Regions from separate parts of the Janthinobacterium sp. DSP2-3-3 genome, predicted to be linked through region 1. Evidence: predicted binding sites of a transcription regulator. Region 1 holds the regulator's gene; each other region holds the start of a gene.
The links. Region 1 encodes HrcA, which represses chaperone genes, less so after heat shock. Its sites were predicted from a motif close to TTAGCACTCNNNNNNNNNGAGTGCTAA; they were not measured.

Region 1 (7,882 bases):
GCGTGACATGGGGGTAGCCGGCCGGTGAAAGCCCCTAGTATGCCGCAAGATATGCGTAATGCGCATGTCTGGGTGCGAAAAAATCGTTTGCGCAAGGCTAGGCAAAAACCTACCATGAGCCATATTCAATCTTGCGCCGATCACCGGCGCTCACCTGCGAGGCCTGTGATGAGCAAAACCGTATTCGACTGGAATTCCCCCCTGCTGCTGGAAGAACAACTGACGGGCGACGAACGCGCCGTGCTGGAAGCGGCCCGCGACTATTGCCAAGGCAGCCTGGTGCCGCGCGTGCTCGAATCGTTCCGCCATGGCCGCACGGACGCCGCCATCTTCCGCGAAATGGGCGAGCTGGGCTTGCTGGGCACGACGATACCCGAAGAATACGGCGGCGCCGGCCTGAACTACGTCTGCTACGGCTTGGCCGCGCGCGAAGTCGAGCGCGTCGATTCGGGCTACCGCTCGATGATGAGCGTGCAATCGTCGCTGGTGATGGTGCCGATCCATGCCTTCGGCAACGAGGAAACCAAACAGAAATACCTGCCGAAACTGGCGACGGGCGAATTCATCGGCTGCTTCGGCCTGACGGAACCAAACCACGGCTCCGATCCGGGCAGCATGGTCACGCGCGCGCGCAAGGTCCCGGGCGGCTACAGCCTGTCCGGCGCCAAGATGTGGATCACCAACAGCCCCATCGCCGATGTGTTCGTTGTCTGGGCCAAGGACGATGAAGGCGCGATCCGCGGCTTCGTGCTGGAAAAAGGCTGGAAAGGCCTGTCGGCACCCGAGATCCACGGCAAGGTCGGCTTGCGCACCAGCATCACCGGTGAAATCGTCATGGATGAAGTATTTTGCCCGGAAGAAAACGCCTTCCCCGACGTGCGCGGCCTGAAAGGCCCGTTCACTTGCCTGAACAGCGCCCGCTACGGCATCGCCTGGGGCGCGCTGGGCGCGGCCGAAGACTGCTATCTGAAGGCACGCCAGTACACCATGGACCGCCAGCAATTCGGCCGTCCCCTGGCCGCGAACCAGTTGGTGCAAAAGAAACTGGCCGACATGCTGACGGAAATCACCATGGGCTTGCAAGGCTGCTTGCGTCTGGGCCGCATGAAGGATGAAGGCTCGCCTGCCGTGGAAATCACCTCGATCATGAAACGCAACAGCTGCGGCAAGGCGCTCGACATCGCCCGCGTGGCGCGCGACATGATGGGTGGCAACGGCATTTCCGACGAGTTCGGCGTCATCCGCCACTTGGTCAACCTGGAAGTGGTCAACACCTATGAAGGCACGCACGATGTGCACGCACTGATCATCGGCCGCGCCATCACCGGCATCGCCGCCTTCAACTAATGGACGCCTTGGCTTCCACCTTCGCCTCCACCTTGCGGCCCGCGCCATTAGTCGGCTTGCGCGTGCTGGACCTGTCGCGCGTGCTGGCCGGCCCGTGGGCCGGGCAAATGCTGGCCGACCTCGGTGCCGACGTGGTCAAGGTTGAACAGCCGGGCCGCGGCGACGATACGCGCTCCTGGGGCCCGCCGTATCTGAAAGATGAAGACGGCCGCGATACCGCCGAGGCCGCCTACTTCCAGTGCGCCAACCGCAACAAGCGCTCCCTGTGCATCGACCTGGCCGCCCCTGAAGGGCAAGCCCTGGTGCGCCAGTTGGCGCAAGAGGCGGACGTGCTGCTGGAAAATTTCAAGCTGGGCGGCTTGAAGCAATATGGTTTAGACGCGGCCAGCTTGCTGGCACTCAACCCGCGCCTCGTCTACTGCTCGATCACGGGCTTTGGCCAGGACGGGCCGTACGCGGCGCGCGCCGGCTATGACTTTTTGATCCAGGGCATGGGCGGTTTGATGAGCATTACGGGCGTGCCCGATGGCCAGCCGGGTGCCGGGCCGCAAAAAGTGGGCGTGGCGCAAACGGACATCATGACGGGCCTGTACGCCACCATCGCAGTGCAGGCGGCGCTGGCCGAACGCGAGCGCTCGGGCCTGGGTCAGCATATCGACCTGGCCTTGCTCGACGTGCAAGTGGCAGCGCTGGGCAACCAGGCAGCCAACTACCTGTGCGGAGGAAAAGTGCCCCAGCGCATGGGCAATGCGCATCCGAACATTGTTCCATATCAAGACTTTCCCACGGCCGATGGCGACATGATTTTGGCGATCGGCAACGACGGGCAGTTTTCGCGCTTTTGCGCCATCGCCGGCCACCCGGAATGGGCGCAGGACGAACGCTTCGCCACCAATCCGCAGCGCGTGGCGCACCGGGCCATCCTGATTCCGCTGCTGCGCCAGGCCACCGTCATGCGCACGACGGCCGAGTGGATCGGCGCCTTCGAGGCGCAGGCCGTGCCGTGCGGCCCCGTCAATCGCATCGACCAGGTCTTTGCCGACCCGCAAGTGGTCGCGCGTGGCTTGAAAGTCGAGATGCCGCATCCGACGGCGGGCACGGTGGCGCTGGTGGCCAATCCCGTGCGCCTGTCCGGCTCGCCGGTGCAATACCGCTTGCCGCCACCGTTGCTGGGGCAGCATACGCAGGAAGTACTGCAGCAGTGGCTGGGGCTCGATAGCGGCCAGATCGACGGCTTGCGCGAACGCAAGGTCGTCTAAAGAAAAACGCCGGACAGTTGCAAAACTGTCCGGCGTTTTTTATTGATTCAGCATTATTTCAGCACCAGCTTCAGCGCCGGCTTTTCGCCATAGTCTTCGTAGCGTTCATTGATGCCGGCGATGCAAAACGTGATTTCTTCCAACAAGTCCGGCGCCTGCGCCTTCATTGCCTCCGCGTCTTGCACGATGACCTCCAGCACTTCGTTCGGTTTCAAACGGAACTTGCTCATACCGTCTTCATCGCGTAGATAGCTGAGGCAATCGACCCAGGCATCCATGCTGTTGCCGTAAAATTCAGGGAAACCGAAGGCTTGCACGCATTGCGCGTGAAAGCTCGCTTCGTCGGTGATGTCTTTTCCATTCAGGATGGCAGTGGCCATGGTCTTCCTCAGTTCTTCAGCGACAACACGTCCTGCATGTCGAACAGGCCGGTCGGCTTGTCGGCCAGGAAACGCGCAGCGCGCAGCGCGCCGTGAGCATAGGTGACGCGGCTGCTCGACTTGTGGCTGATCTCGATGCGCTCGCCGATGCCGGCAAACAGCACCGTATGGTCGCCCACGATATCGCCGCCGCGGATGGTGGCAAAGCCGATGGTTGACGGATCGCGTTCGCCCGTCACGCCTTCGCGGCCGTACACGGCGCATTCCTTCAAGTCGCGGCCCAGGGCCCCGGCCACCACTTCCCCCATCTGCAGGGCGGTGCCCGATGGCGCGTCGACCTTGTGGCGGTGATGCGCTTCGATAATTTCAATGTCGTAGCCTTCGGACAGACTTTTCGCGGCCAGTTCCAGCAACTTCATGGTCACATTCACGCCCACGCTCATGTTCGGTGCGAACATGATGGCCGTCTTTTCGGCAGCGGCGGCAATGGCGGCCTTGCCGGCATCATCGAAACCGGTGGTGCCGATGATCATCTTGATGCCGTGCTCGGCGCAATACGCCAGATGCTGCAAAGTGCCTTCCGGACGCGTGAAGTCGATCAGGTAATCGGCGCCGGCCAAGCCGGTGGCTAGGTCGGATTCGATCAGCACGCCGGCAGGTTTACCAAGAAAGGCAGCGGCATCCTGGCCGACGGACGGCGAGCCAGCGCGATCGAGCGCGCCGGCCAGCACAGCGTCAGGGGCATTGCTGACCGCTTCGATCAGGATATGGCCCATGCGGCCACTGGCGCCAGCGATGGCGATTTTCAGTTCAGTCATTTTATTCTCTTACAGCACTTATTTGGTGGACTCGGCAGCGGGTGCAGGCTCGGCGGCAGGCGCCGTTGCAGGTGCCGGTGCAACGTCAGGCTTGCTCACAGGAATGGCGGGGGCGGCATCGGCTGGCACCGGCACGGCGCTCGGCGCCACGGGCGATGGCACGACGGCGGCAGGCACGTCGGCCTTGGCGACCTTGGCGAACGGCGATGGACCGGCGATACGGTCGATGTATTCTTTCTCCGTCGGCAGGTTGCCGCCTTCGAAACGTTCAACTTTGCCATCCTTGCCGAAGTACACGACCACACGGCTGCTGGTGGTTTCGCCACTGCCCCGGGCCAGGCGGAATGGATAATCCCAGCGGTCGGCATGGAAAATGTCGGTCAGCAGGGAGGTGCCGAGGACGAAACGCACCTGGTCACGCGTCATGCCCACTTTCAACTGGGCCAGCATCTCTTCGGAGACAAAGTTGCCTTGTTGAATGTCAGGACGATACGGCGAGAAAAACCACATGAATTTTTGCAGCGGCGTAATGGTGTTCGTTTGTGCGCCCTGTTCGGGGACCACTTCCTTACCTTCTTTTTGGCTGGCTGCCGGCTTTTCGCCAAGGATGCCGCGGCTGGCGCAGCCGGACATGGCTAGCGCGACACAGACCATGCCTGCCACGACTGGTGCTCGAAATGAAATACGGTGCCAGAGAGATGGCAATACAGCCGGTGTTACGCGCATAAATGACCTCAATTGGATGAACAAAACGCCAGGAGTGACCGGCCTGCCAAAAAATGCATATTTTGGCACTCCCCGACAAAACGCTATATGATAAAGCACCTGACCCACATACGAGCAACAAACATGAGTAACAATCCTAGTGATCTCAAGGCAAGCGGCCTGAAAGCGACCCTGCCACGCCTGAAGATACTCGATATCTTCCAGAGTAGCCCGGTACGCCACCTGACAGCAGAAGACGTCTATAAAATTCTGCTGGCCGACAATATGGATGTTGGCTTGGCAACTGTCTACCGTGTCCTGACGCAATTTGAACAGGCAGGTTTGCTCAACCGCAATCATTTTGAAACCGGCAAGGCGATTTTCGAGCTCAACGAAGGCTCCCACCACGATCACCTGGTATGCCTAGACTGTGGCCGGGTCGAAGAATTCTTCGACGAAGAAATCGAAATCCGCCAGCAAAAAGTGGCCGAAGAGCGCGGCTTCAAGATAGCCGAACACGCCTTGGCCATCTATGGCAACTGCATCAAGACGGCTTGCCCGCACAAAACCGCCTGATCCGTGCCGGCCGTTCTCACGGGAGCAGCCGGCGCGTCAGTCAGTGCGCTCAATGATGGCTAAGTGCGCTTGACAGCAACTTGGCCGTGATATCGACAATCGGGATGACACGCTCGTAAGCCATGCGCGTCGGTCCGATCACCCCCAACGTTCCCACGATCTTGCCGTTGACTTCATACGGCGCCGTCACCACACTCATTTCATCCATCGGCACCAGGTTCGATTCGCCGCCGATGAAGATCTGCACGCCCGTCGCCTTGCTCGACACGTCGAGCAGCTGCATCAAGCCCGTTTTTTGCTCGAACATGTCGAACATCTGGCGCAGCGAATGCATATTTGATGACAGATCGCTCACGCTGAGCAAGTTGCGCTCGCCGGAAATCACCATGTCATCGCTATGGTCGGCCATCGCTTCGCTGCCCGCTTCCACGGCCGCCTGCATCAGGCTGCCCATATCGTCGCGCAGCTGGCGCAATTCACCCTGCAAGCGCACGCGCACGGCATCGAAGGACAGGCCGCCATAATTCTGGTTGATGTAATTGGCCGATTGCACCAGTTGCGCCGGCGTATAGTCGGCCTCCGTCAGCAGCAGGCGGTTCTGCACGTCGCCGCCCGGGGCGACGATGACGAGCAAGATGCGCTTTTCGGACAGGCGCAAGAATTCAATTTGCTGGAACACGGATTCACGGCGCGGACTCAGCACGACGCCGGCAAACTGCGACAGCGACGACAGCATCTGCGCCGCGTTGGCGATGGTTTTTTGCGGCTGCGGCGTCTGCAGGCGCATGCGCGACTCCACCATGTGCTCATCCAGATGCCGGACGGTCAGCAAGGTGTCGACAAAGATGCGGTAGCCGCGCGGCGTTGGTATGCGACCGGCCGAGGTATGCGGACTGGACACATAGCCGAGCTCCTCCAGGTCGGCCATGATATTGCGGATCGTGGCCGGCGACAGATCCAGACCGGAAATTTTCGACAAGGCGCGCGAACCGACCGGCAGGCCGTCGGCGATATATCGCTCGACCAGGGCTTTCAGCAGTGTTTGGGCACGTGTATCGAGTTGCATGGTGTCTTAGGTAAGCAAATATTCTTTAAACAAGCATATTGTTAATCAAGCGGCAATGAAAGCGACCGACCGTGCATCAACAGTACCTATTATGCACGTTCGCCCGTCCGGCGGCGATCAATCTTGCTGCTGCAGCCACAGCAGCAACTCGTCAAAGTTGGCGCAGATAGCGTCGGGCTGCACACCGGCGGCCAGGTGGGCGTCGCTGCCCTTGCGGTTCATCCAGACGGCACGCATGCCCGCTCCTTGCGCTCCCGTCACGTCGAAATGCAGGTCGTCCCCCACATACACGGCTTCATGCGGGGCCACCTCCAGCGCGGCGCAAGCGGCCAGGAAGATGCTGGCATCGGGCTTGGCCACGCCAAAATCACTGGCAGCAATCGATACCTTGAAATGCTGCGCCAGGCCGATAATGTCAAGGTCCGCATTGCCATTCGAGATCGAGCCGACCAACATGCGCTGCCCCATCCAGGCCAGGCCAGGCAAGACGTCGTCATACGGCTGGACGCGGTTGCGCGCGGCCAGGAAGTGCAGGATGGCCCCATCGACCAGGGCGGCATCCTCGCCGGCGGCCTCGAAGGCGGCCAGCAGACCGGCGCGGCGCAACTCGATCAGGTTGCCATGGAAATGCGGTTGTTCCTTGAGCATGGCCAGACGGTGCTGGCGCAGCACCTCGATGGAAAACTGCTGCGCCACCTTGGGCGCATGCGTGGCCAGCCAATCGTGCAGCAGGGTTTCGGCGGCGGCAATCACGGGCGCGATGGGCCACAAGGTATCGTCGAGATCGAACAGGATGGCCTTGGGCGGTACGGCAGCTTTTACAGGAGCAAGAGACATGGGATTCACAGTAGATGCCGCGCCACGGTGCGCAGCCTGCGTCTATTGTCTCACCGATCGCCGCCGCCGGCATGGCTGCGCCCGCGTGAAATGGGGCCGGGCCAGCGCTTCCCGGCGAAAAATTGTTACAGGGTGATACAAGGCAAGATCATCCAGCTTGCCAGATAGACTAAAATAGGCGCCATTCCAATGCGGCGCCAGCGTCCGCGTTGCGCTACCCAACCTAATTCGTTTTGGAGAATGTATGAAAAATTTGTACCTGCGCTCGATGCTGGCGGCGGCTTGCGCCGTCACACTGGCAGGCTGCGGCGGCAGCGGCGGCAACCTGTATCTGCAAGTCAACGTCGGCGGCCTGGCCAAGGATGGCCTGATTCTCTTGAATGACGGGGAACGCTTGCCGGTTACTGCGGGCCAGGGCACCGTTGTTTTCACCAAGCTGGTCAAGACAGATGACCGCTACGATATCACCATTGCGCAACAGCCAAAGGGCGCCGTTTGCAGCATTACCAATGGCAGCGGCAAGGCAACAAGCTATTCCGTGAGCACGGCCCAGGTGATCTGCACAACCAACAGCTACCCGCTGAGCGGCACGATCACGGGCCTGACCGCTGGTGGCTTGCGCCTCGTGATGGGCCCCAACGGCACCAGCCCACTGGCTGGCACCACCTCCTACGAATTCAAAAGCGTTGCTGACGGCGCCGCATACGGCATTTCCATACTGACTCAGCCAACGGGCCTGGCATGCCGCTTCCAGGGTTCAAAGAGTGCCGACGCCAGCGATACGGTTGGCACGATGGGCTCTGCCGCTACGACCGCGGCCACACTTGACTGCACGCCGCAGTAATCCTTGCGATCCGTCACCTATTTTTTGGAGAAATACATGAAGTTATCCTG
Region 2 (7,882 bases), on a different contig from region 1:
CTGCATTGGCCAGGCGGTAATAGCGGTGCTTACCCTGTGCCACCATCGACAGCAAGCCATCGTCGCGCAGGCGCGCCAGATGGGCGCTGGCCGTCGAGGCGCCTGCCTCGGCCAGCGCTGCCAATTCCGTGGCCGTGCGCGCATGGCCATCGAGCAGGCTACACAGCATGCGCGCGCGCGCCGGTTCGGCGATGGCGCCGGCCAGTTGCGCCAGGCGCACATCGGCCGTGTGGGGAAGGGGGCTGTCATCCATGATTCGTTCGCGGGCGAAGTGTTGTAGTGGAAGGGGCAGCATACTCGTGTCCCCACCTCACTGCAATGGAATGCGCATGCCGCTCGACTATCCCACCGACCCTGTTCACCCGCTCGCTGCCGTCACTCACGCGGCGCCGTATGACTACTATCGCCGCCTGGCAGAAGGCCCATCCTGGCGTTTCGATGCGTCACTCGACTGCTGGCTTGCGACGGGCAGGGCCGGCGTGGAGGCCGTGCTGGACCATCCCGCTTGCCGCGTGCGCCCACTGGGACTGGCCCTGCCGCACAACTTGGCGGGCACGCCATGCGGCGCGATCTTTGCCGAACTGGTACGCATGAATGAGGGCGAACGCCATGCCGTGCCGAAACAGGTGCTGGCGCATGCGCTGGGCCAGGTGGATCTGGCGCGCCTGCATGCGCGCACCCTGCATCTGGCGCAAGCACAGCTGCCCGGCAGCGCCGCCCGGCTGAACGGTGCGATTTTCGAACTGCCCCTGTTTGCCGTGGCGGACTTGCTGGGTTTTGCGCCAGCGCAATGGCCGGCGCTGGCCGCCTGGACGCGCGACTTTGTCGCCTGTCTGTCGCCGCTGAGCAATGGCGCGCAACTGGCTGGCGCACAGGTGGCAGCGTATGCCCTGTTGCAAGGTTTTGGTCGCTTGCTGCGCGAGGCGGATGCGTTGCCGGGCAGCTTGGTGGGCAAGATTGTGGTAGAGGCGGATGCCGTGGGCTGGCAGGCCTCGGGCGGCTTGCTGGCCAACCTCGTGGGGCTGCTGTCGCAGACGTGCGACGCGACGGCCGGCTTACTGGGCAATGCCGTCGTGGCCTTGCGTACCCAAGCGGATTTACTGCCGCAACTGCGCGCAACGCCGCCGCTGTGGCCGGTCATGCTGCGCGAAGTCAGCCGGCATGATCCCTCCATCCACAACACGCGCCGCTACACGGCGGAGGACGTGGAGTTCAATGGCGTGCGCGTGCCGGCCGGGCAGATGATCGTCGTGGTGCTGGCCAGCGCCTGCCATGATGCCGGCGGGCAGGTGGCGCCAGGCTTTGGCCATGGTCGCCACGTCTGTCCAGGCCAGTCCATCGCGCACGCCATTGCCACGGCCTGCCTGCAAGCGTGGGCCGATGGGCTGGAAGACATGCCGCTGGCGTGGACTTATCTGCCGTCGCTGAACGCCCGCATCCCTGTTTTTAGCAATGGAGAAATAGCATGATTGCCGTGATTTTCGAGGTCTGGCCGAATGCAGAAGGGCGCCAGCAGTACCTGGACCTGGCCGCCGCGCTGCGGCCCTTGCTTGACGATATCGATGGTTTCATTTCCATCGAGCGCTTCAGCAGCTTGAGCGAGCCGGGTAAATTGCTGTCGCTCTCGTTTTTCCGCGACGAGGCGGCGCTGGCGCAGTGGCGGCAGCTGGAAGTGCACCGCGCCGCGCAATCGGCCGGCCGGCACGGCGTGTTTGACGACTACCGGCTGCGCATCGCCGGCGTGGTGCGCGATTACGGCATGCTTGACCGGCAACAGGCGCCGGCCGACAGCCAGCGGCGCCACCATGTTAGCGGGGTAGTGCGCCCTGCGTGATTTTCACCTTGACCCGGTAGGTGGGCTCTGCTGCATTGAGGGCGGGCGGCGTGGCCGGGTCGACGTCGAGCAGGGTGAACGTCAGGTGGTTGACAGTGACGGAACTGGCGGCGCCCGGCATGGAATCGGACAGCACGATATCCGTGGCGCCCGCGCTGTTGCGCAAACTGAAACTGTAGCTGACGTAGCCTTTCCACACGCACACGGCGCCCTTGCGGCAGCGGCTGTCGTTGACACGTTCAAGTTTCAGGGTATCGGTGGCCGTGATGGCGACCTGTTCGCCCGGCGAGAGCACGTGGGTGACGCTGCGCGGCGTGTTTTCCGCGTCGCCGGCGCTGCCGGCCGCGCCGCAGCCAGCCAGCACGGCCAGGCAGGCGATGAATATGGGTAATAGCCAGCGACGATAGGAGTCATGGAGGTAATGCATATTTTTCCTTTCAAGTGGAGCGTTCCCGACGCGGCGTGCGCGCAAGAGATGAAAATGATAATAACAAAATGATATTTTCCCGGCGCACTATTGGCACGCTGCGGATGAATTGATGCGCCGGCCACGCGGCGTGCCGATTACTGCGTAAAATGGCTGTTTTGAAAATCAGGAAACAACCATGAAAAAAACTGCCCTGGCGAAAAGCGATGCCAAGAAACTGATGGGAAAGATGAATGTTCCCGGCGCCGGCGCATTCGGTAAGGAAGCGGTGGTCGTCGACCGCCGTGAGCAGCGCAAGCGCAATCAGGCCCTGGGCCTGGTGCCCTTCGCCGTCAAGCTGAACAGCGATCTGGTCTTGCAATTGCAGACCCTCGCCAAGGAGCGCGACGCGGATCTGAATGAATTGATCGCCGAAATCCTGGTCAAGGGTTTGGCTGCAGCTTAACGGGCTGCCATGTTTATCTGTTGATAAACATTAAGTAGTAAAACTAAAAGGCGCCTTGCGGCGCCTTTTGCATTGCGGCCTTGCTTGTGCTTACACGTAAGCGGCCAGGGCGCCCTTCATTTTTTTCAGCGCCGCTACTTCGATCTGGCGGATGCGCTCGGCCGATACGCCGAACTCTTCTGCCAAAGCGTGCAGGGTGGCGCCGGAACCGTCGTCGTTGGCCAGCCAGCGTGCTTCGATGATGCGGCGCGAACGGGCGTCGAGCTTGCCCAGGGCCGTTTCCAGGCCTTCCGATTGCAGACGCGTGACCTGTTCCGCTTCCAGCACCTTGGTCGGCTCGCTTTGCTCCGACGACAGATAAGCGATCGGCGAAAACTTGTCGTCTTCATCGTCGGTCGGCGACTCCAGCGCGATGTCGCGGCCGCTCAAACGCGTTTCCATCTCGATCACTTCTTCGCGCTTCACGTCGAGGAGCTTGGCCAGCGCATCGATCTGCTTCGGCGTCATCGCGTCCAGGCCCGTCTTGTGGCTGCGCAGGTTGAAGAACAGCTTGCGCTGTGCCTTCGTCGTCGCGACCTTGACCAGGCGCCAGTTTTTCAGGATGTACTCATGCATCTCGGCTTTCACCCAGTGCATGGCGTACGACACCAGGCGCACGCCCTGGTCCGGATCGAAACGTTTTACGGCTTTCATCAAGCCAATATTGCCTTCCTGAATCAGGTCGGCATGCGGCAAGCCATAGCCCAGGTAGCCACGGGCAATCGAGACCACCAGGCGCAGGTGCGACAGCACCAGTTCTTGCGCGGCGGCCAGGTCATTTTTTTCACGCAGGCGTGTCGCCAGCGAAATTTCTTCGTCGTGGGTCAACATGGGCAGGCGGTTCACGGCCGAGATATAGGCGTCGATATTGCCCAGATTGCCAGTGAACCCGAGGCCCAGCGCATTATTTTTGGTCGGAACCAATGCGGACGTTGCGGACATCATAGTCATGTTTTCTCCCTCGTAGTCTTGCTTTGTTCCAGATGGCCATGTCACGCGACGTGGCCTGATTGTCTGTTCGGTTTTGCGTATTCGGTCTTGCACTTGCAGATCGCGGCGCCATCTATATCTGGCACTCATGGCACTCATGGCGGCGCTCATGGCGGTTCTGCTGTTGGTATATGCCTATATTAGCACTCTCTGCCCGAGAGTGCCAATCAGCACATTTAATCGTCCTGATAGCCTAAATACTATGGCGATTTAGTAGTTGATAATTTATCTAAAACGCGCCGCCAAGGCGCATGGTGACTGCAGTGTGCACCTGTTTGCTGGCGCCGGAAAGGGCCGCACGCCTCTTGACGAACGGACATAGTCTACGGCCGCAAGCTGAAGCGAACCTTAAGAATACTTGCTAGATATCAAGATAACCACAGCATGTGGTGGATATTAAAAAAGCAAGGAGAAGGTGCGGCGCATGGCGGCGCCAGGGGCGCCGCCATGGAAACGATGGTCAGTTCAGGCGCGCCAGGTGGCGCTGTACGCAGAGGAAGGCGCCGATCAAGCCCAGGCCGGCGCTGACGGCCAGCAAACCGGCCATCGGCAGCGGTGCCAGCGGCACCAGCTGGAATTCGGACGCATACAGGCGTGCAAACTCGGCAATCGCGGTATTGAGTGGCTGCAAGGCCAGCGCCACGGCGCCCAGCGCCAGCGCACCGGCGCACAGGCCCAGCAGGGCGCCCGTGTAATAGAAGGGGCGGTGGATGAAGGTGTCGGTGGCGCCGATCAATTTCGAGATGCTGATTTCATCGCGCTGCTGCATCACTTGCAGGCGGATAGTGTTGAAGACCACGGCGATTACGGCCACGCCCAGGGTCATGGCCAGCAGCAACAGCACCAGGCGCAGCACGCCCAGCAGGGCCGCCAGGCGCTTGACCCAGGCCGAATCGACTTGCGCCGATTCCACGCCTGGCAGGTGGCGCAACTGTTCCGCCACGGCATCGACGTCCTGCGCTTCGCTGGCGCTGCTGAACGCATCGAGCTTCAGCACGTAGCTGTCGGGCAGGGGATTGTCGCCCAGGGTGCTGAGCACGTCGGCCAGGCCGTTCTTGTTTTTCAGGGTGTCGAGCGCCTGTTCGCGCGGGATGAAGACGATCTTCGCGTTTTGCGCGCCCACAATCTTGCGCATGGCGCTGGCCAGGGCCACGGCTTGCTCGCGCGGCGTGTCGATCGTCAGGAAAACGCTGATTTCCGGGTCGACCGACATCTGTTCCGACATGGGGCGCACATTGTCGAGCATGGTCAAGCCGGCGAACGGCAGCGACAGGGCGATGGCGACGACGAGCACGTTCAATAAAAAGCCGCCCGGCGACTTGCGCAAATGAATCAGCGCCGAGCCCAGCGCGAAGCGGTGTTGACGGAACCAGCCTCTCATGCCTGTTCTCCCTGCGCGTCGTCCGGGTCGGGGGATGGCGCAAAATCGGGATCGGGTGGCGCGAAGACGGGCGCCTGCGTGGCCTTGTCGATGGCCACCAGCTGGCCGTTTTTCAAGTGGATCACGCGGGCGGCGGCGTCGAGCATCTGTTCGTCATGGCTGGAAATGAGGCAAGTCACGCCCACCGAATGAAACGCTTTCAGGGCGTCGAGCACCTTGTTGGCGCTGGCGCGGTCCAGGTTGGCCGTTGGTTCGTCGGCCAGGATGATCTGCGGCCGGTTGACGATGGCGCGCGCAATCGACACGCGCTGCTGTTCCCCGCCCGACAGCGACAGGGGACGCGCCATGGCGCGGTCCAGCAGCCCCACCTTGTCGAGGGCGGCGCGCGCGCGCTGTTCGGCGGCCGCCTTGTGAGCGCCGACGACGAGCAGCGGCAGCATGACGTTGGCCAGGATGGAGCGGTCGTTCAATAATTTTTGCTGCTGGAAGATCAGGCCCATGTTACGGCGCAAAAACGGCACGCCGGCCGGCTTGATCTTCGCCATGTCCTGGCCATTGACGATCAGCTTGCCCGAGCTGGGGCGCTCCATGGCGGCGATCATTTTCAGCAGGGTGGACTTGCCGGCGCCGGAGGGGCCGGCCAGAAAGACAAGCTCGCCTTTGGCAATGCTCAGCGAAATGTCGCTGAGCGCCACGGCGTCGGCGGAGTATTGCTTGGAGACGTGCTGAAATTCAATCATGTATAGGCTTATCCGAGCAGCGCTTCGACAAATTCGGCAGCCACGAAAGGCTGCAAGTCTTCAATTTTCTCACCGATGCCGATGAAATACACGGGCACGGGGCGCACGCGGGCAATCGCCGCCAGCACGCCGCCCTTGGCGGTACCGTCCAGCTTGGTGATTACCAGGCCGCTCAACTGCAGGGCATCGTCAAACGCCTTGACTTGCGTGAGGGCATTCTGGCCCGTGTTGCCGTCGATGACGAGCAGGGTTTCATGCGGCGCGCCCTCCATGCCTTTGCCGATTACGCGCTTGATTTTCTTCAATTCTTCCATCAGGTGCAATTGCGTCGGCAAGCGGCCTGCCGTGTCGACCATGACCACGTCGATGCTGCGCGCTTTCGCCGATTGCACCGAGTCATAGGCCACGGCAGCCGGGTCGCCCGATTCCTGCGAGATGACGGTGACGTTGTTGCGTTCGCCCCAGACCATCAGCTGCTCGCGCGCGGCGGCGCGGAAGGTGTCGCCCGCAGCCAGCAGCACCGATTGATTGTTCGACTGCATGTGCTTGGCAAGCTTGCCGATGGTGGTGGTCTTGCCGGCGCCATTCACGCCGGAAATCATCATCACCAGCGGCTTGTGGCGGCCCAGCTCGAAACGCTTTTCCAGTGGCGAGAGCAGGTCGATCAGCAGCACTTTCAGCGCGGCCTTGACGGCGGCGGCGTCGAGCAACTTGTCTTCCTTGACCTTTTTCTTCAATTCCGTGAGCAGGAATTCCGTGGCGTCGATGCCGGCGTCGGACATCAGCAAGGCCGCTTCCAGCTCTTCGTACAGGGCGTCGTCGATCTTCGCGCCGACGAACAGCACGGATAAGGTATTCGAGGTTTTCGACAGGCCAGCCTTGAGGCGCGTCATCCACGATTTTTTCTCGGGTTCGGCGGCCACGATCACAGGCACGAGCTCGGCCGGCGCGCCGCTCAGGGGCGCAGCGGAGGGAGCAACTGCTGGCGGGGCTGGCCGCGTGGCGGCGGGAAGGACGAGGGGCTCGGCTGGCGCAGCCTCGGGAGCAATGGGTTTTTTCTTGAAGAAACTAAACATGGATGTGTGGTGGCGGGTGCTGACCTAAGGCCCGGCGGCGCCGGACACTGTTGTTACGGGCTATTCTACCAGAGCGGGCCCGGCCCTTCATGCTTTACTGTTCGATTGGCAACATTGCGCGGCTATCCACGGAGATCACCGCAGTTGTCCGGCTTTCCAGCCGGTTCAGTGGGTTTGCAGGGCGAGCGCCTGATGGCGGCGGCGCCAGTCGGCGATGCTTTCCTCGACTTGCCGCAAGTCCAGCACCAGCAGGAAGGGCGGCGGGTGCTTGTACAGGACGGGACTGCGTCCGCCAGCCCACAATTCCATGTCTGGCGGCAAGCTCGCGTGCAACTGCTGCAGGCTGTCGCGCGTCTGCCGTTGCTTGCTGGCGCTGGAAAACGACAGCGCCACGATATCGGCCCGCTGCGCGCGGGCGGCAGCGACAATGTCGGTCAGCGGCGTTTCTATTCCCAGCGATATGCAATGGGCGCCGGCCGCCGCGCACAGCGCCTCGGCCATCAGCAGGCCCAGGCCATGGCGCTCCTGCGGCAAGGTACTCAGGACGATGCGCGGCGAGCGCGTGGACGGGCTGCTGGCTTGCGGCAGGGAAAAAATCGCGTGGCGCAGTACCGTCTGCAAGGTTTCGCTATATAGATGCTCTTCGTATACGGCCAGTTCGCCGCATGCCCACGCTTCGCCGACCATGCTGGTGAGGGGAGCGATGACGTCGATGGTGAAGGCTTTCAGACCCAGCACGGCCAGCGCGTGGCGCAGGGCGTCGCCCAGTTCCGCTATCTGCTGGCCGCGGCACAGGGCCAGGTAATGCGCCAGTTGCGGTTGTGGCAAGGGTTGCGCTGCGCTGCCGGCGCTGGCCAACTGCTGTAGCTGCGCGGTGCTGTGCTGCATGATTTTTCCCGGACGAAATCCGAGGTCCAGCAGGTGCTTGACCATGCGCAATTTTTGTACTT
Region 3 (7,882 bases), on a different contig from region 1:
AGCCAGGACGGTGCCGTTGCCAGGCAGGGCCAGACCCAGCGCCTCGGTCAGGCAATTCATCGAGTTGGCCGTAAACATGCCGGAGCAGGAACCGCAGGTAGGACAGGCCGAACGCTCGATTTCCGCCACGTCGGCGTCGGACACGCTGCTGTCGCCCGCCTTGATCATGGCGTCGACCAGGTCCAGCTTGATGATCTTCTGCGTGCCGTTGACAACCTTGATGACCTTACCCGCTTCCATCGGCCCGCCGGAAATAAACACGACGGGGATATTGATGCGCATGGCGGCCATCAGCATGCCCGGCGTGATCTTGTCGCAGTTCGAAATGCAGACCATGGCGTCGGCGCAGTGGGCGTTGACCATGTATTCGACGGAGTCTGCGATGAGGTCGCGCGAGGGCAGCGAATACAGCATGCCGCCGTGGCCCATGGCGATGCCGTCATCGACGGCGATGGTGTTGAATTCCTTGGCCACGCCGCCGGCCGCCTCGATTTCGCGCGCCACCATCTGTCCCAGGTCTTTCAAATGCACGTGACCTGGCACGAACTGCGTGAACGAGTTGACGACGGCGATGATCGGTTTGTCGAAGTCGCCGTCCTTCATGCCGGTGGCGCGCCACAGGGCGCGGGCGCCAGCCATGTTGCGGCCGTGGGTGGTGGTGCGGGAGCGGTATTGCGGCATGATGGGGACCTTCCGAGAAATGAATAATGCCTGAAGCACGGATTTCAACAAAACCCTGCATGCAGTGGGGGTACGCCAGATTGCCTTGCGCGCGCGCCACTGTCAAATATATGATACACGTGTCTGTGAGTCGATTTATATATCACAGCAATCAAACCGCATGGAAATACATATGAAACGTCCAGCATGAACCTTGAGCTGCGCCAGCTGCGCTACTTTGTCACCGTCGCCGAAGAATTGCACTTCGGCCGCGCCGCCGCGCGCCTGCACATGACGCAACCGCCCCTGTCGCAAACCATCATGGCCCTGGAAGAGTTGCTGGGCGCGCCCCTGTTCGTGCGCACGCGCCGCGAGGTGCAACTCACGCCGGCAGGCAGCGCCCTGCTGCCCGAGGCACGCCGGCTGCTGGCGCAGGCGCTCGATCTGCCCGCGCTGGTACAAAGGGCCGCGCAGGGCGAGGCGGGGCGTTTGAGCCTGGCGTTTGTCTCCTCGGCCGACTACAGCGTGCTGCCGCCATTGCTGCGCGCTTATCAGACAGCCTATCCGCAAGTGCAGATCCAGTTGCAGGAAGCCACGTCCGACCTGCAACTGGACGAATTGCTGGCCGGGCGCACGGATGCGGGCCTGTTGATCCCGCCCCTGCCCGAGAAGGCGAAAGGGGCGCTCGATTACCTGCCCGTGCTGGCCGAACCGCTGGTGCTGGCCGCGCCGTCCGGCCTCGACATCTTGAACACGCCGGGACCCGTGCGCCTGCGCGACCTGCCACCCCTGCCTTTGATCATCTTCCCGCGCGCGATATCGCCCGCCCTGCACGACGCGATACTGGGCGTGTTCCGCGCTGCCGGCATCACGCCACAGATCGGCCAGGAAGCGATCCAGATGCAAACCATCGTCAGCCTCGTCTCGGCTGGCATGGGTATCGCGCTTGTGCCACAATCGGTATCGAATCTGATGCGCCCGGGCGTAGAATACAGGCCGCTGCAGGACGCCACGCCGCTGGTGGAAACGGGCCTGGCCTGGCGCCGCGACAATCCATCCGCCGTGCTGCAGGGTTTCCTGGCGCTGTTGCGCAAGCAGATCGGCGCCACCACCCCTTAAATTAAGTGGCCGCTAAGGCAAAAAACCGCCGGCGCCGCCATACTACGCAACCTTAGCTTTAAACAAAGAAAGAAACCCCATGCTGAACCACCCGATGCCCGACCCGATAGCTATCCAGATCGGCCCGCTCGCCGTGCACTGGTACGGCCTGATGTATGTGCTGGCCTTCGCCCTGTTCATTATCCTGGGCCGCGTGCGCATCAAGCAGCCGCATATCGCCGTGCTGGGCTGGAAGAAGGAAGACCTTGATGACATGCTGTTCTACGGCATGCTGGGCGTGGTGATCGGCGGGCGCCTGGGCGAAGTGCTGTTCTACCGCCCCGCATACTTCCTGCACAATCCGCTGGAAATCTTCATGGTCTGGCATGGCGGCATGTCCTTCCATGGCGGCTTCCTCGGCGTCATCCTGGCCATGTATCTGTGGAGCCGCAAGGCGGGCCGCAACCTGTTCGACGTGCTCGACTTCATCGCTCCGCTGGTGCCGCTCGGTTATGCCGCCGGCCGCCTGGGCAACTTCATCAATGCCGAACTGCCGGGCCGCATTGCGCCGGAAACGCTGCCGTGGGCCATGCAGTGGCCGGGAATTCCGTATCCCGTGCACCCGTCGCCCCTCTACCAGATGCTGATCGACGGCATTCTCGTGTTCATCATCCTGTGGCTGTATGCGCGCAAGCAACGTCCGCGCATGGCCGTCGGTGCCATGTTTACCCTGCTGTACGGCTGCGCGCGTTTCTTCACGGAATACTTCCGCACGCCGGACTGGGAAGTAGTGTGGCTGGGCGTGCCGATCACCTCGGGCCAGATGCTGTCGCTGCCGATGATCGTCGGCGCCATTGCGCTGCTGGTGTGGGCGTACAAAAGCCAGGTAATGGGGACGCCGCCCACCAAGGCCCGCCCGGCGGACGCCTGATCGGCCTCCCTATGCCTGCAAGCTGTTGGTGATCACGGTCCATTGCGCCGGCGTCACGGGCGTGATGGACAAACGACTGCCCTTCTTCAACAGCAGCATGTCTTCCAGTTCCGGCATCTGGCGCATCTCGGACAGAGGCAGCAACGCCGTCTTCTTCACGCCCCGCACGTCGATGCTGATCCAGCGCGGCTGCTCAGGCGTGGCCTTGGCATCGAAATATTTGCCACCTTCTTCAAACTGGCTGTGATCGGGATACGCGCCGCTGGCCACTTCGGCCACGCCCGCCACGCCAGGCTGCGCGCAGCTGGAGTGATAAAACAGCACGCCATCGCCCGGCCGCATGCCATCACGCATGAAGTTGCGCGCCTGGTAGTTACGCACGCCGAACCAGGGCATGGTGTGCTGCGGCGCCGCCATCAAGTCGTCGATGCTCACTTCATCGGGTTCGGATTTCATCAGCCAATATTGTTTCATCTAGACTCCGTGTGAAAGCGGCAGACGTAAAAAAACGGTTGCGCATGATGCGGCAACCGTTTTCAGTTGTACTTACAAATGCAATGCAAATTGGGCCCCGCCTGTGCCGCTATGCCGGCATCCCGAACCAAACGGTTCAAGGTGGTCACGTTAGTTCAATTTCGGGTTCGTCGAACGAGCGACGCTCACTCCCATCAAACAAAATTCGCAACCGATGCGCATAAATGGTTCAAGGAATATATGGCAATCGCGAACACCGCAGGGTAGACCCAAGTTTACTCCTTTGATCGCGCATCGCAAAGAAAAATCGTAGCGTACGCGCTTAAAAAAGATTTTCCTGGGGCGTCAGCGCGCTATCCAATACTGTGTGCATGGCCGAGATTTTCTGTTTCACTTCGAGTATCGTCAATTCCGACAGCGGACCTTGTGGCGACTTCACGGAGAGGAATTCTGCAGCCACGCCCAAGGCGGCCAGCACGGCGATGCGGTCATTGCCCTTGACCTTGCCCGCGTCGCGGATGGCTTTCATTTTGCTATCGAGATAGATCGCCGCTTCGCGCAGCGCGCGCTCTTCGCCGTCGCGGCACACCATGCTATAGGACTGGCCCATGATATTGACATCGACACGCGGCATTACGCTTCCTTCTCGTTCTCGGCAATGTAGGCGCCCGCTTCCGAAGCAGCTTGCTCCAGGCCAGCTTGCACCAGTTCGGGAATTTTTTCCAGCAACGCTTCCACCCGCTCCTGCGCCTCGCGCATGCGTTGCACATACTGCGCGTTGTCGGCGGCCAGCGCGGCATTGTCCTTGCGCAATTGCGCGTTTTCACGGCGCAGCGCATGGGTCATTTCGGCCAGCAGGCCTATTTTGTCGGATAATTCGTTGAATTCGGAAATCATCCCGCCACTATAGGGCGGACGCTCCATGGGCGTCAATCGAATCACGCCGCTGTCACACATATTTACATCAATGCAGGACAGTTGGCGGACAATACACGATTTTTCCGGCGCTTTTCGCCAAGTGCGCGCATCTGCCCGCGCCGCGATGGCAGCGTTTTACTCGTCGACGTAATCGGCTTCGATATCGAGTCCGCCGTAGCGGTTTTCGCAAGAGCGGCGCGTCAGCGTCTGTTGTCCGCCCTTGCCGTCAAGCACCATCGTCAAGTCGCGGCAAGTACGGCGGTAGCTGCCAGGTTTGGCGTCCGTCCCCGAGGGCGTCAGGCGCACTGCCAGCGGCGCCGCATTGCCCAAGCCCTTGTTGCTCCATTGGCGCGTCTTGCCATCCTCTTCATCTTTCAAAGTGCGCACGGCGGCCGTCAGCAGGGCTTTCTGTTCCTTGGCATTCAGCTTGGCGATGGTGACGTCGGACAGGAAAGGAGGATACACGACGGGCGCCGGATCCTTGCCCTGCACATCCCAGTTGCCCCTGTTCTGCGAGCAGGTGCGGCGACTCAAGTCCTGCGACTTGCCGCGCGCCGTAACGACGAATTTCAGGTCGCGGCAGACGTGTGCCTTCAGGCTGTGCTCCGTCATGCCGGAATTGCTGAAGTTATACGTCACTTTCACCAGCACGCCACTGTCGCCGCCGTTGTCCCATACGTGCGCTTCCTGGTCGTCGTCATCCTTGTTGAGGTCGTTGAACAGGTCATTGAGCAGCATCTTCTTTTCCAGCGGCGTCAAGGTCGCCACGGTGATTTCATCGACGATGGTGGGTGTTTGCGCGGCGGCATTGCCCAGGCAGGCGAGACCGATGACGGTGGCGCCCAGCAGGCGCAGGGCGGGACGGGAAACAGGAAATGGCATGGTGTTCTTTCTGGCGCAAGTGGCGATATGTGGCGATATTAATATGCAATTGCAATCATCTTATCAAATTCCATAGTAAAACTCTGTTTCCTGCGCGTACAGGAACGCCCCCCATCCCGGCGGCATGCTAGAGTCGCTGCTGTTGCTGACGCCCGGGAAGTTGGCTTGCGCCAGCGCAAACCCTGTGTAAATGCAGGCTGCGCAGAACGTCTATGCTTATCTTTCCGGAGAATAAGCCCTTGAATAAGCCCCTTACCGTCCCTATAATTAGCACTCGTTAGTAGAGAGTGCTAACAAACTCTTTCGTAGCAATCCTCAGGAAATGATGGTGCTTGCCAGGTAACTGCAGGGAACGCTACGCGGCGGGCGACGCCGCGATGCACCACTGCCGGAGACAGGCAAGGACAGGATGACATGGGGTTTGCTTGACCGTTGCGGGCTGCTTTCAACGGCGGTCACTGAAAGCACGTCTGGCGCTGTGCCAGGCATGTATTCATTTAGCAACACTTATCCATTGAACTTTAAGGAGTTTTGTATGAATCTGCGCCCATTGAACGATCGCGTCATCGTCAAACGCCTCGACCAGGAAACCAAAACTGCGTCCGGCCTCATCATTCCTGATGCAGCTGCTGAAAAACCGGATCAAGGCGAAGTCCTTGCCGTAGGCAATGGCAAGATTCTCGACGACGGCAAAGTCCGTCCTCTGGATGTCAAAGTGGGCGACCGCGTCCTGTTCGGCAAGTACGCCGGCCAAACCGTCAAAGTTGACGGCGATGAGCTGCTGGTCATGCGCGAAGAAGACATCATGGCGATCGTCGTCAAGTAATTGTTTCCACGTTGTAGACAGATACATCCCGAAACTCAGGAGAATTGAACATGGCAGCTAAAGAAGTAGTATTCGGCGACGCAGCGCGCGCCAAGATGGTCGAAGGCGTCAATATCCTCGCCAACGCAGTCAAAGTAACGCTGGGCCCGAAAGGCCGCAACGTGGTCCTGGAGCGCTCGTTCGGCGCCCCTACCGTCACCAAGGATGGTGTATCGGTAGCGAAAGAAGTTGAACTCAAAGACAAGCTCATGAACATGGGCGCGCAAATGGTCAAGGAAGTTGCTTCCCGTACCAGCGACAACGCCGGCGACGGCACCACCACCGCCACCGTGCTGGCACAAGCCATCGTGCGCGAAGGCATGAAGTTCGTTGCCGCCGGCATGAACCCGATGGACCTGAAGCGCGGTATCGACAAAGCGGTTGCAGCGACCGTCGAAGAACTGGCGAAAATCGCCCGTCCTTGCACCACGACCAAAGAAATCGCCCAAGTTGGCGCGATCTCGGCGAACTCGGACTACTCGATCGGCGAGCGTATCGCTGAAGCGATGGAAAAAGTCGGCAAAGAAGGCGTCATCACCGTGGAAGACGGCAAGTCGCTGAACGACGAGCTGGACATCGTTGAAGGCATGCAGTTTGACCGCGGCTACCTGTCGCCATACTTCATCAACAACCCAGAGAAACAAGTTGCCGTACTGGACAGCCCATTCGTCCTGCTGTGCGACAAGAAAATCTCGAACATCCGTGACCTGCTGCCGGTACTGGAACAAGTCGCAAAAGCTGGCCGTCCACTGCTGATCATCGCAGAAGACATCGAAGGCGAAGCGCTGGCCACCCTGGTTGTCAACAACATCCGCGGCATCCTGAAAACCTGCGCAGTGAAAGCACCTGGCTTCGGCGACCGCCGCAAAGCCATGCTGGAAGACATCGCTGTCCTGACGGGCGGCCAGGTCATCGCTGAAGAAGTCGGCCTGACCCTGGAAAAAGTGACCCTGGCCGAACTGGGCCAAGCGAAACGCATCGAAGTGGGCAAGGAAAACACCATCGTTATCGATGGCGCCGGCGAAGCTGCCTCGATCGAAGCACGCGTGAAACAAGTGCGTGTACAGATCGAAGAAGCGACCTCGGACTACGACCGTGAAAAACTGCAAGAGCGCGTAGCCAAACTGGCTGGCGGCGTTGCCGTGATCAAGGTTGGCGCAGCCACCGAAGTCGAAATGAAAGAAAAGAAAGCTCGCGTTGAAGATGCACTGCACGCCACCCGCGCTGCCGTGGAAGAAGGCATCGTGCCTGGCGGCGGCGTAGCCCTGCTGCGCGCACGCGCCAACATCACGGTCAAGGGCGACAATCCTGATCAAGATGCTGGTATCAAGATCGTCCTGCGCGCAATGGAAGAGCCACTGCGCATGATCGTGCAAAACGCTGGCGAAGAAGCTTCGGTCGTCGTGGCAGCCGTATTGGCTGGCACGGGCAACTACGGCTACAACGCTGCCAACGGCACGTATGGCGACATGGTGGAAATGGGCGTTCTGGACCCAGCCAAAGTGACCCGTTCGGCGCTGCAAAACGCCGCTTCGATCGCTTCGCTGATGCTGACAACCGACTGCATGGTCTGCGAAATCGCTGACGACAAAGCAGGCGGCGGCATGGGCGGCGGCATGGGTGGTATGGGCGGCATGGGCGGCATGGACGGCATGATGTAATGCCCTGCATCCCCGCGCCGACGGCGCGCGGGATGCCTATGCAGGGCCAGGACAGGCAGAGCAAAAGCTGCGTGCGCCTGCCCGGCAGCCCCAAAAAGCTATCTTCTACGGAAGGTAGCTTTTTTTTCGCCGATTGATTGGACAAGTCCGTTTAACAAACCCGTTTGGCCAGCCTGGCGATTGCCCACCTGCACGTTTTGCTTTAGCATGGCCGCCATCGTCCTTCTTTATCATGCCACCATCATGCCGCCACGCGCCTCTTCTTCCAAAACCACCATCATCGCCGGCATCCTGGCCGGCTTGCTGGCCGCCGGGCTCGGCGCTTTTTACCTGCACCAGCAGTCCGCGCCGCACAGTGACAATGCCCCGGCCGCGAGCAGCCAGACGGCGGCG

Region 2: rpoH (RNA polymerase sigma factor RpoH) is a predicted target of HrcA. The motif match lies at 3,876-3,902, and genes of this name have one in related genera.
Region 3: groES (co-chaperone GroES) is a predicted target of HrcA. The motif match lies at 5,231-5,257, and genes of this name have one in related genera.

What each region holds. Positions count from the first base shown of each region.
Region 1 covers NZ_JAFCWA010000012.1:132,960-140,841, reverse strand. The annotation lists gene ACP7DE_RS22210 (LysR substrate-binding domain-containing protein) at 1-9, opposite strand, end outside; gene ACP7DE_RS22205 (acyl-CoA dehydrogenase) at 169-1,347, shown strand; gene ACP7DE_RS22200 (CaiB/BaiF CoA transferase family protein) at 1,347-2,606, shown strand; gene ACP7DE_RS22195 (barstar family protein) at 2,660-2,986, opposite strand; gene dapB (4-hydroxy-tetrahydrodipicolinate reductase) at 2,995-3,804, opposite strand; gene ACP7DE_RS22185 (outer membrane protein assembly factor BamE) at 3,823-4,458, opposite strand; gene fur (ferric iron uptake transcriptional regulator) at 4,654-5,085, shown strand; gene hrcA (heat-inducible transcriptional repressor HrcA) at 5,135-6,151, opposite strand; gene ACP7DE_RS22170 (HAD family hydrolase) at 6,269-6,988, opposite strand; gene ACP7DE_RS22165 (hypothetical protein) at 7,233-7,832, shown strand; gene ACP7DE_RS22160 (hypothetical protein) at 7,869-7,882, shown strand, end outside.
Region 2 covers NZ_JAFCWA010000015.1:72,161-80,042, forward strand. The annotation lists gene ACP7DE_RS24340 (ArsR/SmtB family transcription factor) at 1-253, opposite strand, end outside; gene ACP7DE_RS24345 (cytochrome P450) at 330-1,469, shown strand; gene ACP7DE_RS24350 (antibiotic biosynthesis monooxygenase family protein) at 1,466-1,834, shown strand; gene ACP7DE_RS24355 (hypothetical protein) at 1,809-2,261, opposite strand; gene ACP7DE_RS24360 (hypothetical protein) at 2,440-2,706, shown strand; gene rpoH (RNA polymerase sigma factor RpoH) at 2,797-3,690, opposite strand; gene ftsX (permease-like cell division protein FtsX) at 4,196-5,116, opposite strand; gene ACP7DE_RS24375 (cell division ATP-binding protein FtsE) at 5,113-5,856, opposite strand; gene ftsY (signal recognition particle-docking protein FtsY) at 5,865-6,932, opposite strand; gene ACP7DE_RS24385 (MerR family transcriptional regulator) at 7,098-7,882, opposite strand, start outside.
Region 3 covers NZ_JAFCWA010000003.1:164,267-172,148, reverse strand. The annotation lists gene ilvD (dihydroxy-acid dehydratase) at 1-681, opposite strand, end outside; gene ACP7DE_RS07495 (LysR family transcriptional regulator) at 868-1,779, shown strand; gene lgt (prolipoprotein diacylglyceryl transferase) at 1,859-2,689, shown strand; gene ACP7DE_RS07485 (EVE domain-containing protein) at 2,699-3,163, opposite strand; RNA gene ssrS (6S RNA) at 3,254-3,431, opposite strand; gene ACP7DE_RS07475 (cell division protein ZapA) at 3,486-3,797, opposite strand; gene ACP7DE_RS07470 (DUF904 domain-containing protein) at 3,797-4,060, opposite strand; gene ACP7DE_RS07465 (hypothetical protein) at 4,217-4,963, opposite strand; gene groES (co-chaperone GroES) at 5,499-5,789, shown strand; gene groL (chaperonin GroEL) at 5,840-7,489, shown strand; gene ACP7DE_RS07450 (hypothetical protein) at 7,697-7,882, shown strand, end outside.